3 regions of the Faunimonas sp. B44 genome follow, and region 3 is predicted to be linked to each of the others. Evidence: predicted binding sites of a transcription regulator. Region 3 holds the regulator's gene; each other region holds the start of a gene.

What was found. The regulator LexA, encoded in region 3, represses DNA repair genes until DNA is damaged. The targets are predictions, from matches to a motif close to TGTTCNNNNTGTGTTCNG.
Positions count from the first base shown of each region.
Region 1: the regulator LexA is predicted to act here: its motif matches at 1,802-1,819, upstream of ACUN0C_RS05175 (single-stranded DNA-binding protein).
Region 2: the regulator LexA is predicted to act here: its motif matches at 1,625-1,642, upstream of ACUN0C_RS10060 (ATP-dependent helicase).

Region 1 covers NZ_JBQYEX010000002.1:409,363-413,448, forward strand. Annotated here, with positions in the region: gene ACUN0C_RS05165 (MarC family protein) at 1-531, shown strand, start outside; gene ACUN0C_RS05170 (GNAT family N-acetyltransferase) at 575-1,168, opposite strand; gene ACUN0C_RS05175 (single-stranded DNA-binding protein) at 1,220-1,708, opposite strand; gene ACUN0C_RS05180 (VOC family protein) at 1,890-2,312, shown strand; gene uvrA (excinuclease ABC subunit UvrA) at 2,413-4,086, shown strand, end outside.
Region 2 covers NZ_JBQYEX010000004.1:245,829-249,914, reverse strand. Annotated here, with positions in the region: gene ACUN0C_RS10060 (ATP-dependent helicase) at 1-1,604, opposite strand, end outside; gene ACUN0C_RS10055 (PRC-barrel domain-containing protein) at 1,808-2,782, opposite strand; gene ACUN0C_RS10050 (hypothetical protein) at 3,055-3,588, shown strand; gene ACUN0C_RS10045 (thioesterase family protein) at 3,639-4,085, opposite strand.
Region 3 covers NZ_JBQYEX010000018.1:4,963-9,048, forward strand. Annotated here, with positions in the region: gene ACUN0C_RS18215 (BrnA antitoxin family protein) at 476-751, shown strand; gene ACUN0C_RS18220 (SH3 domain-containing protein) at 813-1,964, opposite strand; gene lexA (transcriptional repressor LexA) at 2,138-2,857, opposite strand; gene ACUN0C_RS18230 (molybdopterin molybdotransferase MoeA) at 2,947-4,086, opposite strand, start outside.

The DNA of each region.
Region 1 (4,086 bases), on a different contig from region 3:
CGCGAGGAACGCCGGCAGATCGGGATGCGCGCCTCGCTCATCGCGTTCGGGATCCTCGTGCTCTTCGCACTTGCCGGCACCGCCATCCTGGGGCTCTTCGGCATCACCATCCACGCCTTCCGGACGGCGGGTGGCCTGCTCCTGTTCTACATCGCCTTCGAGATGATCTTCGAGAAGCGGCAGGAGCGCCACGAACGAAGCGCCGAGCGGGCGGTCACGATCGACGAGATGCGGAACCTCTCGGTATTCCCGCTCGCCATTCCGCTCATCGCCGGGCCGGGCGCGATCTCCGCCACCATCCTGCTCGGCGGCACCTTCGCGGAGCCGCTCCGCCGCGGCGCCCTGATCGGGATCATCGCCGTCAACATCGCGCTGGTCTATGCCGTCTTCCTGGTCGCGGAGCGGGTCGACCGGGTGCTCGGCGCCACGGGCCGGATCGTGCTGACGCGGCTCCTCGGGATCATCCTCGCCGCGCTCGCCGTGCAGTTCGTCGCCGACGGCATGCTGTCGCTCGCCCGCGCAGCACACTGAGGCGGAGACGCCGCGCGGGGCGCGGGACGCCGTCAGCGCGCCTTCAACCGCGATCCTTCACAAGCAGCAGCCAGTCGCGGCCGGAACCGGCCCAGTCCTCTTTCACCATCGGCCTTGCGGCGACCTCCCGATACCCGCATCGCCCGTAGAGCCTGCGCGCGGCAGCGTTGGCGTCGGCGACTACAAGGCTGAGCCCCCTGGCGGCGGTGTCCGCGGCGAACTCGTCCGCAAGGCGCAGGAGACGCGTTCCGAGGCCACGGCCGCGGAATTCCGGCATCGTGGCGAGCACGTTCACGTACCAGGTTGCCGGCGCGAGGTCCTCCAGCTGCTGGAGCGGCACGAACATGGCCGGCATCTCCGACCAGTCGACCGGTTCCGGCACGTCCGGCAGGCGGTAGCCGATAAGGGTCGCGGCCACCGTCCCGCCGACGTCCGCCACCGTTGCGTTGCGGTAGGAGAAGCTGCCGGCATCCCGCAGCGCCCGGCGGCGGCCGATCTCCCAGGGGTCCTCGCCGGGTTCCGCCATGTGCCCCCAGAGGTAGAGCGGCAGGCCCTCGCCCGCAAAATTCACGAGAGCGGCGAGCGCGGCCGCGTCATCGGGCGCCGCCGCCCTGAACGTTGACCCGGATCCGCTCATGACGCCTGCTCCTCGCCCGGTGCAGCAGTGCGGCCGAACCGCCTCCCCAAATCAGAACGGAATTTCGTCGTCCATTTCGTCGCGGAAGGAGCCCCGGGAGCCGGCCGAGGGCGCGTTCCGGTCGAGCGGCGCGGAGCTGCCGAAATCGGCGCCCCGGCCCGACCGGTCCTCCGCCTCGCCGCCGCCGGCGCGGCCGTCCAGCATCGTCAGCTGGCTGTTGAAGCCCTGCAGCACGACTTCCGTGCTGTAGCGGTCCTGCCCGGACTGGTCCTGCCACTTCCGGGTCTGCAGCTGGCCCTCGAGATAGACCTTCGAGCCCTTGCGCAGATATTGCTCGGCGATCCGGCACAGCCCCTCGTTGAAGATGACGACGCGGTGCCACTCCGTCTTCTCGCGCTGCTCGCCCGTCGCACGGTCGCGCCAGCTCTCCGAGGTCGCTATCCGCAAATTGGCGATCGGCCGGCCGTCCTGCGTGCGCCGGATCTCGGGGTCGGCACCGAGATTGCCGATCAGGATCACCTTGTTCACACTTCCGGCCATGGTCCTCTCCACCCGTTCCGGGCCCGGGCCCGCGCTCAACGCTTTTCCTCCAACCGGGCCGCATCTGCAAATGCGGGCTTGCCCGAGCCGATGCGTTCACTGTATGTTCGCTCGCATCCGCTCGTCAATCGGGAATTGCCGCCACCCCTGACGAGCCGTTCGGATCCCCGGGAGCATGCCCATGGAACAACGTCTCAGCCTCGTCACCCTCGGCGTCGCCGATCTCGCCCGATCGCTCCTCTTCTACGAGGCGCTCGGATGGCGACGGGCGAACAGCCATGCCGAAGTGGCCTTCTTCCAGCTGAACGGCCTGGTGCTGGCGCTCTGGTCGCGGGAGGCGCTGGCGGCCGACGCGCGCCTCGCGCCGGCAGGCGAAGGCTTCAGCGGCGTCGCGCTCGCCTACAATGCGCGGGAGCGGGCGGAGGTGGATACCGTCATGGCCGACGCCGAGGCCGCCGGCGCGCGGATCCTGAAGCCGCCGGAAGCGACCGAATGGGGCGGCTATTCGGGCTATTTCGCCGATCCCGACGACCATCTCTGGGAAGTTGCGCACAACCCGGAATGGAGGATCGCGGATGACGGCGGCATCGCGCTGCCGTACTAGGCGCCATGCGGCCGACGGCCTTTTGCGGCGGCAGCCGGTACACTAGATAGGGCCGGCGGGCCGAGATGCCGCGCCGCACCAACCCTCATCCGGAACGGTCATGACGGATCCGCTGAAGACGATCGCCATCCGCGGCGCCCGCGAGCACAATCTCAAGAACGTCGACCTCGACCTGCCGCGCGACAGCCTGATCGTGATGACCGGCCTTTCCGGCTCGGGCAAGTCGTCGCTCGCCTTCGACACGATCTACGCGGAGGGGCAGCGCCGCTACGTGGAATCGCTCTCCGCCTATGCCCGCCAGTTCCTCGAGATGATGCAGAAGCCGGACGTCGACCAGATCGACGGCCTCTCGCCGGCGATCTCGATCGAGCAGAAGACGACGTCGAGGAACCCGCGCTCAACGGTCGGCACGGTCACCGAGATCTACGACTACATGCGGCTGCTCTTCGCGCGGATCGGCGTGCCGCATTCCCCGGCGACGGGCCTGCCGATCGAGAGCCAGACCGTCAGCGAGATGGTCGACCGGGTCCTTGCACTGCCGGAAGGCACCCGGCTCTATCTCCTCGCCCCGGTCGTGCGCGGCCGCAAAGGCGAGTACCGCAAGGACATCGCCGAGTTCATGAAGAAGGGTTTCCAGCGCGCCCGGATAGACGGCGTGTTCCACGACCTCGCCGACGCGCCCGCCCTCGACAAGAAGCTGAAGCACGACATCGACATCGTCGTGGACCGCGTCGTGGTGCGTCCCGATCTCGGCGCGCGGCTGGCGGATTCGCTGGAAACCGCGCTCGGGCTCGCCGACGGGATTGCCATCGCGGAGTTCGCCGACGAGAGCGACGAGCGCGGCGAGCCGCGCCGGCTGCTCTTCTCCGAGAAGTTCGCCTGCCCGGTTTCCGGCTTCACGATCGCCGAGATCGAGCCGCGGCTCTTCTCCTTCAACAATCCGTTCGGGGCGTGCCCCGAATGCGGCGGGCTCGGCACGCAGCAGGGCATCGACCCGGACCTGGTCGTCCCCGACCCGGACATGACGCTGCGCGCCGGCGCGGTCCTGCCCTGGGCGAAGTCGTCCTCGCCCTACTATCTCCAGACGCTCGAGGCGCTCGGCCGCCATTTCGGGTTCAAGGTGAGCGACCGCTGGTCGGACCTGCCGGAGACGGCCCGCCGCGCCGTGCTCTACGGCACGAAGGAGAAGGTCACGTTCACCTATGACGACGGGCTGCGCTCCTACCAGACGCACAAGACCTTCGAGGGCGTCATCCCGAATCTCGAGCGGCGCTGGAAGGAGACGGATTCGGCCTGGGTGCGGGAGGAGATCGACCGCTTCATGTCGGCCGCGCCCTGCCCGTCCTGCGGCGGCAACCGGCTGAAGCCCGAAGCGCTGGCGGTGAAGGTCGCGGGGCTGCACATCGGGCAGGTCTCGGACATGTCGATCCGCGCCGCGCGCGCCTGGTTCGGCGAGCTGCCGGGCCGGCTCACCGACAAGCAGCGCGAGATCGCGACGCGGATTCTCAAGGAGATCCGCGAGCGTCTCGCGTTCCTCGATGATGTCGGGCTCGATTACCTGACGCTGTCGCGCGCATCGGGCACGCTGTCGGGTGGCGAAAGCCAGCGCATCCGCCTCGCCTCCCAGATCGGCTCCGGGCTCACCGGCGTCCTCTACGTGCTCGACGAGCCCTCGATCGGGCTCCACCAGCGCGACAATGCGCGCCTGCTCGACACACTGAAGCACCTGCGCGACCTCGGCAACACCGTGATCGTCGTGGAGCACGACGAGGAC
Region 2 (4,086 bases), on a different contig from region 3:
GCTTCGGCGGAACGGTCGAGCTGCCACATTTCGGTGTAGCCGGATTCCTCGAGGACGGTTTCGGCGAGATCGGTGTGCGGCGTGTGCGGGATGAGCGACGCCCAGCGTTCGAAGCTGCGCAGCAGGTCGCCGATCGCCTGCCGCGCCTTCGGCTTCAGCTCCTCGGTCAGCACGAGCTCGGCCGCCGCCGCCATCAGCGGTATGCCGCGGCGCCTGGCATAGGCGTGGATGAGCTGAAGGGTGGCGGCGCCTAGCCCGCGCTTCGGCGTATTGACGATCCGCTCGAAGGCGAGGTCGTCGGCCGGGTTCACGGTGGCGCGGAGATAGGCTAGCGCGTCGCGGATCTCGAGCCGCTCGAAGAAGCGCGGTCCGCCGATGACGCGGTAGTTGAGGCCGAGCGTGACGAAGCGGTCCTCGAACTCGCGCATCTGGAACGAGGCGCGCACGAGGATCGCCATCTCGTCGAGCGAATGCCCCTGCCGCTGCAGCCGCTCGATGTCCTCCCCGATCGCGCGCGCTTCCTCCGAGGAGTCCCACGCCGACGTGACGGCAACCTTCTCGCCGGGATCGGCGGTGTCGGTGAAGAGCGTCTTGCCGAGCCGCTCCTCGTTGTGCGCGATCAGCCCCGAAGCGGCGGCGAGGATGTGGCCCGTGGAGCGGTAGTTCCGTTCGAGCCGGATCACCTTGGCGCCGGGGAAGTCGCGCTCGAAGCGGAGGATGTTGTCCACCTCCGCGCCGCGCCAGCCGTAGATGGACTGGTCGTCGTCGCCGACGCAGCAGATGTTGCGGTTGCCCTGCGCGAGGAGCCGCAGCCAGAGATACTGGGCGACGTTCGTGTCCTGGTACTCGTCGACCAGCAGATAGCGGAAACGCCGCTGGAATTCGGCGAGCACGTCCGGGCGCTCGCGGAACAGGCGGAGGCACTCGGTCAGGAGGTCGCCGAAATCGGCCGCATTCAGCGTCTTCAGCCGCTTCTGGTACTCGGAATAGAGTTCGCGCGCCTTGCCGTTCGCGTAGGCGTAGGCCTCGCCGTCCGGCACCTTCTCGGGCGAAAGGCCGCGATTCTTCCAGCCGTCGATCGCGGTGGCGAGCTGGCGCGCCGGCCAGCGCTTCTCGTCGATGTTCGCGGCCTGGAGGATCTGCTTCAGGAGGCGGATCTGATCGTCGGTGTCGAGAATGGTGAAGTCGGAGCGGAGCTCGACGAGTTCCGCGTGGCGGCGCAGGATCCGTACGCCGATCGAATGGAACGTCCCCAGCCAGGGCATGCCCTCGGCCATGCCCTCACCGATCAGGCCGGCGATCCGCGTCTTCATCTCGCGGGCGGCCTTGTTGGTGAAGGTGACGGCGAGGATCTGGGACGGGAAGGCGCGGTTTGACGAGAGGATGTGGGCGATCCGCGTCGTGAGCACCCGCGTCTTGCCGGTGCCTGCGCCGGCCAGGACAAGCAGCGGCCCGTCGGTTTGCTCCACGGCCTCGCGCTGCTCCGGATTGAGACCGGCGAGATAGGGAGTGCCGCGGGCGGCCAGCGCGCGCGCGGCAATCCCGCCTTGCGCAGGAGCCAAGTCGGACCGGGTCGGATCGGAACGTCGGGCCGGTTCGGACATGGAGCTTCGAATCGCCTTTTCGGAACAATAGGGCAACGGGATGCACCTTGCGAGGGGCGCCGGTCCGCGGCCATCCGATCGCCCATATGGCGGCGGCGTCGGCTGCACGCAATGAAGGTGCGGCGGCGAATGCCGCGGCCTAAGAAAAAGGGCCCGCATCTCTGCGGGCCCTAGTGGTCGAAGGGAGGAGTCTTTCGTCTCGATTATTGCGGGTTTGCGCCCGCCGGAGCGGCCGGATTGGGCGAACCCATGCCGCCGCCCGTCATGCCGCCGCCGGTCATGCCGGCGCCGCCGGTGGCAGCGTCGGCCTCACGCCGCTGCTGCTCCTTGTCGATGAACTCCGGAGCGTTCTCGAGCATGTCCTTGTTGCCGTCCACCACGAGCTTGGCTTCCTGCTGCTCGTCGCGCTGGATTTCGACCGCGTCGTAGGCGATCGCGACGTTCTTCTGCCCGATGCCGAGGAAGCCGCCGACGCCGACGACGATGGCCGAAATGCCGCCTTCCTCGTCGAGGATGAGGTCGGTCACTTCGCCGATGTCCTCGTCCTCGCGATTGTAGACGTCCTTGCCCATATAGTCGCTGGCGCGCCACTGGTTCTCGGCCTGCTCGGTGACCCACGCGCTGTCGATGGGCGTGGTGCCGCCCGTCGAGGTCGCCATGTCGGTGCCGGTCGCCGGGGAATCCGTCGTGGTGGTCGTGGTGGTCGTCGTGTCGGTCGCGCCACCCATGCCGCCGGTCGTGGTGGTGGTGTCGGCCGCGCCGCCGGCCGCGCCGGTGGTGGTGGTGGCCGGGTCGCTGGCGCCGCCCGCAGCGTCGGTCGTGGTCGTGTCGGTCGCGCCGCCCATTCCGCCGGTCGTGGTGGTCGTGTCGGTCGCGCCGCCCGTCGTCGTGTCGGTCGTTGTGGTGTCGGTCGCGCCGCCGGCCGTGCTCGCGCCGCCGGTCGCGGACGTATCGGCTCCGCCGGCCGGCGGGGTGGTCGCCGCGTCGCCGCTCGGCGCGGAGGTGTCGGCTCCGCCGGCCGGAGGCATCGTCGCCGCTCCGCCCGTGTCGCTGCCCGCCGGGGGCGTGGTGGCCTGCGCCATCTGGAAGGAGGAGTCGGAATGGGCCGGCTCGGCCGCCAGCGCGCCGGTGGCCAGGAGGCAGGCGATCGCGGTGCCCGCCAGGAGTCTGCTCGTCATGTCAATCTCCCGCAGTTGTTTTCTGTTGCTCAGTGTCGCTCAGGTACATCCGAGCCGTGAAACCGCCGCGCCCCGGCCATTAGCCGTGACACCATGCGATTTGCATGGATAAGAGCCGGCAAAGCGCTCAGTTCCGTCCTGCAGTTCACGAATCATGAAAAAAATTTGCCGCGGCTGCTTTGGAGCGTCTGCCGGAGCAAACGAGCGGGAGGAACGACAGCCGCGGAAGCGCCGTTCTGACGCAAGGATGCTCGCGGAGAGCTCGGGACATCATGGACGCAATGGAATGCGAACGGCTATCGCCGGCAGACCTGATCCGGCTCGCTCCGTGGGGCGAGATTCCCAACAGTGCCCTTCCGGCCGTCCGCTATCGCGGCGGGCTCGCTCCCGACCTGCGGAGCCCGAGCGCTTGCCAGGCGCTCTTCCACCGGAACGGCTGGGGGAACGGGTGGCTGAACGGCCTCTACGACTATTGGCACTTCCACGTGAGCGGACACGAGGTGCTCGGCTGCGTCGCCGGCTCGGCGGAAATCGGCCTGGGAGGGGAAACCGGCGTCGCCCTGGATTTCACGGCAGGCGACGTTCTCGTGCTGCCGGCCGGAACAGGTCACCGGCGGCTGTCTGCTGCGAGCCCGGATTTCGCGGTGGTCGGAGCCTATCCTCCCGGGCAGAGCGGGGCGATCGTCCGTCCCGGTGACATCCCGATCCCGGAAGCCGAGCACGCCATTGCGAAGCTCGCCCTGCCGGAAGCCGATCCGGTAGCCGGCCCCGAGGGCCCGCTGGTGGGCGCCTGGGCCATCCGGTAAGGCTGAGGCTCCGCGCCTGGTCGCGGCTGGACGCCCGCGCGGAACGCGTCTCAGGGTTCGAGGCGGATCGGCCGGCCAGCGCGCTCCGGCCAGTGAAGCGCCGCGTGCGCTGCCTGCATCGCCGTCAGGCGAGCTCGGATATCGGCGGGAAAGGGCGCGGCCCGTCGGCTCGTGAGGTCGACGTGGAGGAAGAGCTCCTCGGCCGACGCGGCGACCCAGCCCTCCTCAGCGTGGGTCAGCTCAAGGTAGAGCCGCATGCGCTTGTCGTCATGGCCGAGGAGCTGGGCGGTCCCGATCACCGGCGCATGCGCGGTGAGCTCGCGCAGATAGCAGACGTGCAGCTCGACCGTGAAATAGGACAACGCGCGCGCACGGACGTATTCGGGGCCAAGCCCGATGGTCGCGAACGCCTGGTCCACGACGCGATCGAACAGCAGCACGTAGTAGGCGACGTTCATGTGGCCGTTGTAGTCGATCCAGCCCTCCTCGACGGACATG
Region 3 (4,086 bases):
AGGCCCTCCGCTAACATCATCTCTGATCCAGTGCCCCCTAAGACCATTCTCTTCGGAAATACGCTCAAGATCAACTCAGGCGTGCGATCCACAGGATTTCGCAATTTTCGCCGACGCTAAACGGCCAAGCGTATGCGACGCGGGCGAGCAGTGGTGCCGCTGATACAGCATCTCCAGGAACGGGATGCCGTTTGCGTGGGAGCACACCTTCAACCTCATCGGTGTTTGACCCTTTGATATGAACTGAGCTGGCTTTCGCGGATGACCGTCGTGACTACCGCGAGCGCTGATTCGTGGCACTGGGCTTCCTCGGCGGTCGGCTACATGTCTTGTGCTTCACACCGATCGTGGGCGGCATCCGGGTGATTAACTTCCGCAAGGCGAACGCGAAGGAGAGCCATCGGTATGAGCAGCAAACCACTGACGAACGAGAGCGGTGAAGTCCGCGAGTTCAAGACTGAGGACATTCCGCGCAATGCGGCCGGCCTGCGAGGTGCTGCCCGCCGACCTGGCCGGGATCCTCCCCGCGCGCCGGCCCGGTCAGCGCGGCCCGCAGCAGAGCAAGCCCTTGAAGCAGCGCGTGCAGATCCGCGTTGACCCACGGATCGTGGACGCCTTCAAGGCGACAGGACCGCGATGGCAGACGCGGATGAACGACGTTCTGAGCGTGGTGGTCGAAATGGACGCCATCGACGATCCCGAGGTGCTATCCGCTGCGTTGAAGAATGCGAAGCGGGGAAGGCGCGCCTAACGATGGCGCCGTTCGAGCGTGGAGTGCCCCACCTGGATGCAAATCGCGAGCACGCGACCAGCTAGTCGCAGCAGACCTTTCGGACGTAGGTGTTTCCATAGGTGATGATGGAATCGGGTGGCACCTGCCTGGCCGATTTGAGGTCCCGCAGGATGGCAGCCGCCTTGTCGGCCGCGAACCGCTGCGCCAAAGTCGCGGCATACCAGCCGTTCGTCGCCAGGTACCCCGCCAACGGGAATGGCGACTGCCGTGCATAGTCCCGAAGCTGGGCAATGTTGTCGAAGCTCTTCACCTGGATATAGCGCGAGTCGAATGGACCCTGCTCGTACTGATCCACGAAGACCCAGGTATGATGCATGAAGCCGGTAACGCCGCTGGCATCGACTTCGTACCATCGATTCTGGTCGGCAACGATCTTGATCGGCGTGTGGTTGGCGAGTTGAACGCGCGCCGCAGCCTTGTCGTCCGGGCGGACCTTCACCTCGGCGAACCCTTTCGGGTGCCGTACGCGGCCCGAACGCGCGCGGCCTTGCAACTCCTCGCCCCGCCCCCCGGCACCCGGATCGTCCGATCTCGGCGGACGCGCAGCGAAGCCAGGCGCACCTCCCGATACGATTCCATATTGCTGCATCTCGCTCATGGAGAGGTATCGGATGTCGTTTGCTTCGTAGCGGAGTGAGAGCTGAAGCAGGCTCGGATCCGCGCCCATCTCGATGATGTACGCGATCACTTCGGCGGTAAGCTGCTGCACGGATGAGACGGCATCGGCGGCGGAGAGCCTGGCGCCATGGCTGAATGACGACTTGTGGACACCGATAGCCCCGGGCTCGGCGGCCCGGTTCACACCACCAAGGAAGGCGAGGGCGCAGGCTGACGCGCAGTCCGCTGCCCTCGGCTGCACGGTGTTCAGCCGGAACACCCGTATCATCCGCCCAAGCTCCATCGCCTTCATCACGCTGCCGCCGGGGGAGTTGAAGACGATGACCTCGGGGTCGCGGCGGCGCACCTCTGCTGCAAAAACGCCCAGATCGTCGGAAGCATCGATGGGCCCAGACACCATCAGCGCGCGGAGCCCTGGCAAGTCGATGAGTTCGTATCTGAGATCGGCGTGCCCGACGCTGGCAGTCAGTGCAGCCGCCGCGAACACGACGGCGCGCGCGCAAGTCCCGAAGCGCCCCCGCGCTGCCGCGCCTCTCCTGACGCGCCGCATCAAGAACGATCTCATGGCCGCCCGTCGATCCCGGTGAATACCCTCCCGTTCACTCATACGGTCAAGTCGATCGCAGCGCGACCCGCCCCGGAACCGCTCGGTTCAGGTGACGCCGGTCCCGCATGAACGCGACCATGTCCGGAGCGCTTCTCCCGGAACGGCAGCCTGCCCGCTCGTCAATACCGGCGGAGGAGGGCGGCGAGGCGGCCCTGGATCTGGACGCGGTCGGGGCCGAAGATGCGCGTCTCGTACGCCGGGTTGGCGGCCTCCAGCGCGATCGAGGCGCCCTTCTTGCGCAGCCGCTTCAGCGTCGCCTCCTCGTCGTCGATGAGGGCGACGACGATGTCGCCGGAATTCGCCGTGTCCTGCCTGCGGATCACCACCACGTCGCCGTCGTGGATGCCGGCCTCGATCATGGAATCGCCGCGCACCTCGAGCGCGAAATGCTCGCCGCCGGCGAGCATGTCGGGCGGCAGGCTGATCGTGCTCGTATGGTTCTGGATGGCCGAGATCGGCACGCCGGCCGCGATCCGGCCCATGACCGGGATGCCGATCGCATCGCCCTGCGGCTCGTCGCTCCGCGGCTGCGGCGGCGCGGCGGAGGCGTCGGGCGCCCGGCCGAGCCGGCCCTCGATCACGCTCGGCCGGAAGCCGCGCTGGCGCGCCGCCCCCGCCTGCACCGCCTCGGGCAGCTTGAGGACTTCGAGCGCGCGGGCGCGGTTCGGCAGGCGGCGGATGAAGCCGCGCTCCTCGAGCGCGGTGATGAGGCGGTGGATGCCCGACTTGGACTTCAGGTCGAGGGCGTCCTTCATCTCGTCGAAGGAGGGCGGGACGCCGCTCTCCTTCAGGCGCTCGTTGATGAAGAGCAGAAGCTCGAGCTGCTTTCTCGTGAGCATCGGTGTCCCCTGGGCGTGGGATGCGGGCGGCCCGCGTACAAATCACGAACGGAGACTAGTCGTTCATGCCCTGTTCCGCAAGTCCGCCGTCAGCGGTCGAGGCGGAGGATGGCGACCGCGTCGCCCGCCGCGGCCGCCGGCGCGAAGGGCGGGCGGACGATCAGCGCGTCGGCGGCGGCGAGCGTCGCCAGCATGGAGGAATCCTGGCGCGGGAACGGCACCGCGACGAGCCGGCCGCCGCTTGGCTCCAGCCGCGCGCGGACATAGTCCTGGCGGCGGTCGTTCGCCTTCATGGTGGCGCCGAGGATCGCGGCCTCCGCCGGCGCCTGCGGCGGCTGCCCGAGCATCGCCTTCAGGAGCGGGCGCAGGAAGATCTCGGCGCAGACCATGGTGGAGACCGGGTTGCCGGGCAGGCCGAGCACGCGCATGCCGGCGAGGCTGCCGACCATGAGCGGCTTGCCGGGCCGCATGGCGATCTTCCAGAAGTCGAGGGTCATGCCGCGGGCGACGAGCGCCGGCTGCACGAGGTCGTGGTCGCCGACCGAGGCGCCGCCGGTGACGACCAGGATGTCGGCGTCGACGGCGAGTCCGGCGGCGTGTCCGATGGCGTCGAGGTCGTCGGCCGCGATGCCGAGGTCGAGCGCCTCGCCGCCGGCCTCCCGGACCAGTGCGGCCAAGCCGAAATTGTTAGAGGAAACAATCTGATCCGGCCCGGGCTCCGCGTCCGGCGGGACGAGCTCGTCGCCCGTCGAGAGGATCGCCACCCGCGGCCGCCGCCGCACCGGGACGCCCGCCCGGCTCATCGCCGCGCAGAGCGCCACGGCACGGGGATCGAGGCGGCGGCCGGCGCGGAGGAGGACCTCGCCTTCCGCGAAGTCGAGCCCGGCGGGGCGGACGAACTGGCCGGGCGAGACGGTGTCGCGCGGAACGATGCCGCCGTCTCCGGAAGGATCAGCGTCTTCCTGGATCAGGATGGCGTCGGCTCCCGGCGGAACGGGCGCTCCGGTGTAGATGCGCACCGTCTGGTGCGGACCCAGGTTTCCCTCGAAGCGCCGGCCGGCGCGCGATTCGCCGATCACCCGAAGCGGCGTTCCGACGGCGACATCGGCGGCGCGCACGGCGTAGCCGTCCATCGCCGAGGCCGGGAACGGCGGCTGCGTCCGCGCCGCCGCGATATCCGCCGCGAGCACCCGGCCGGCCGCCTCGCCGAGCGGCAGGTCCTCGGCCGG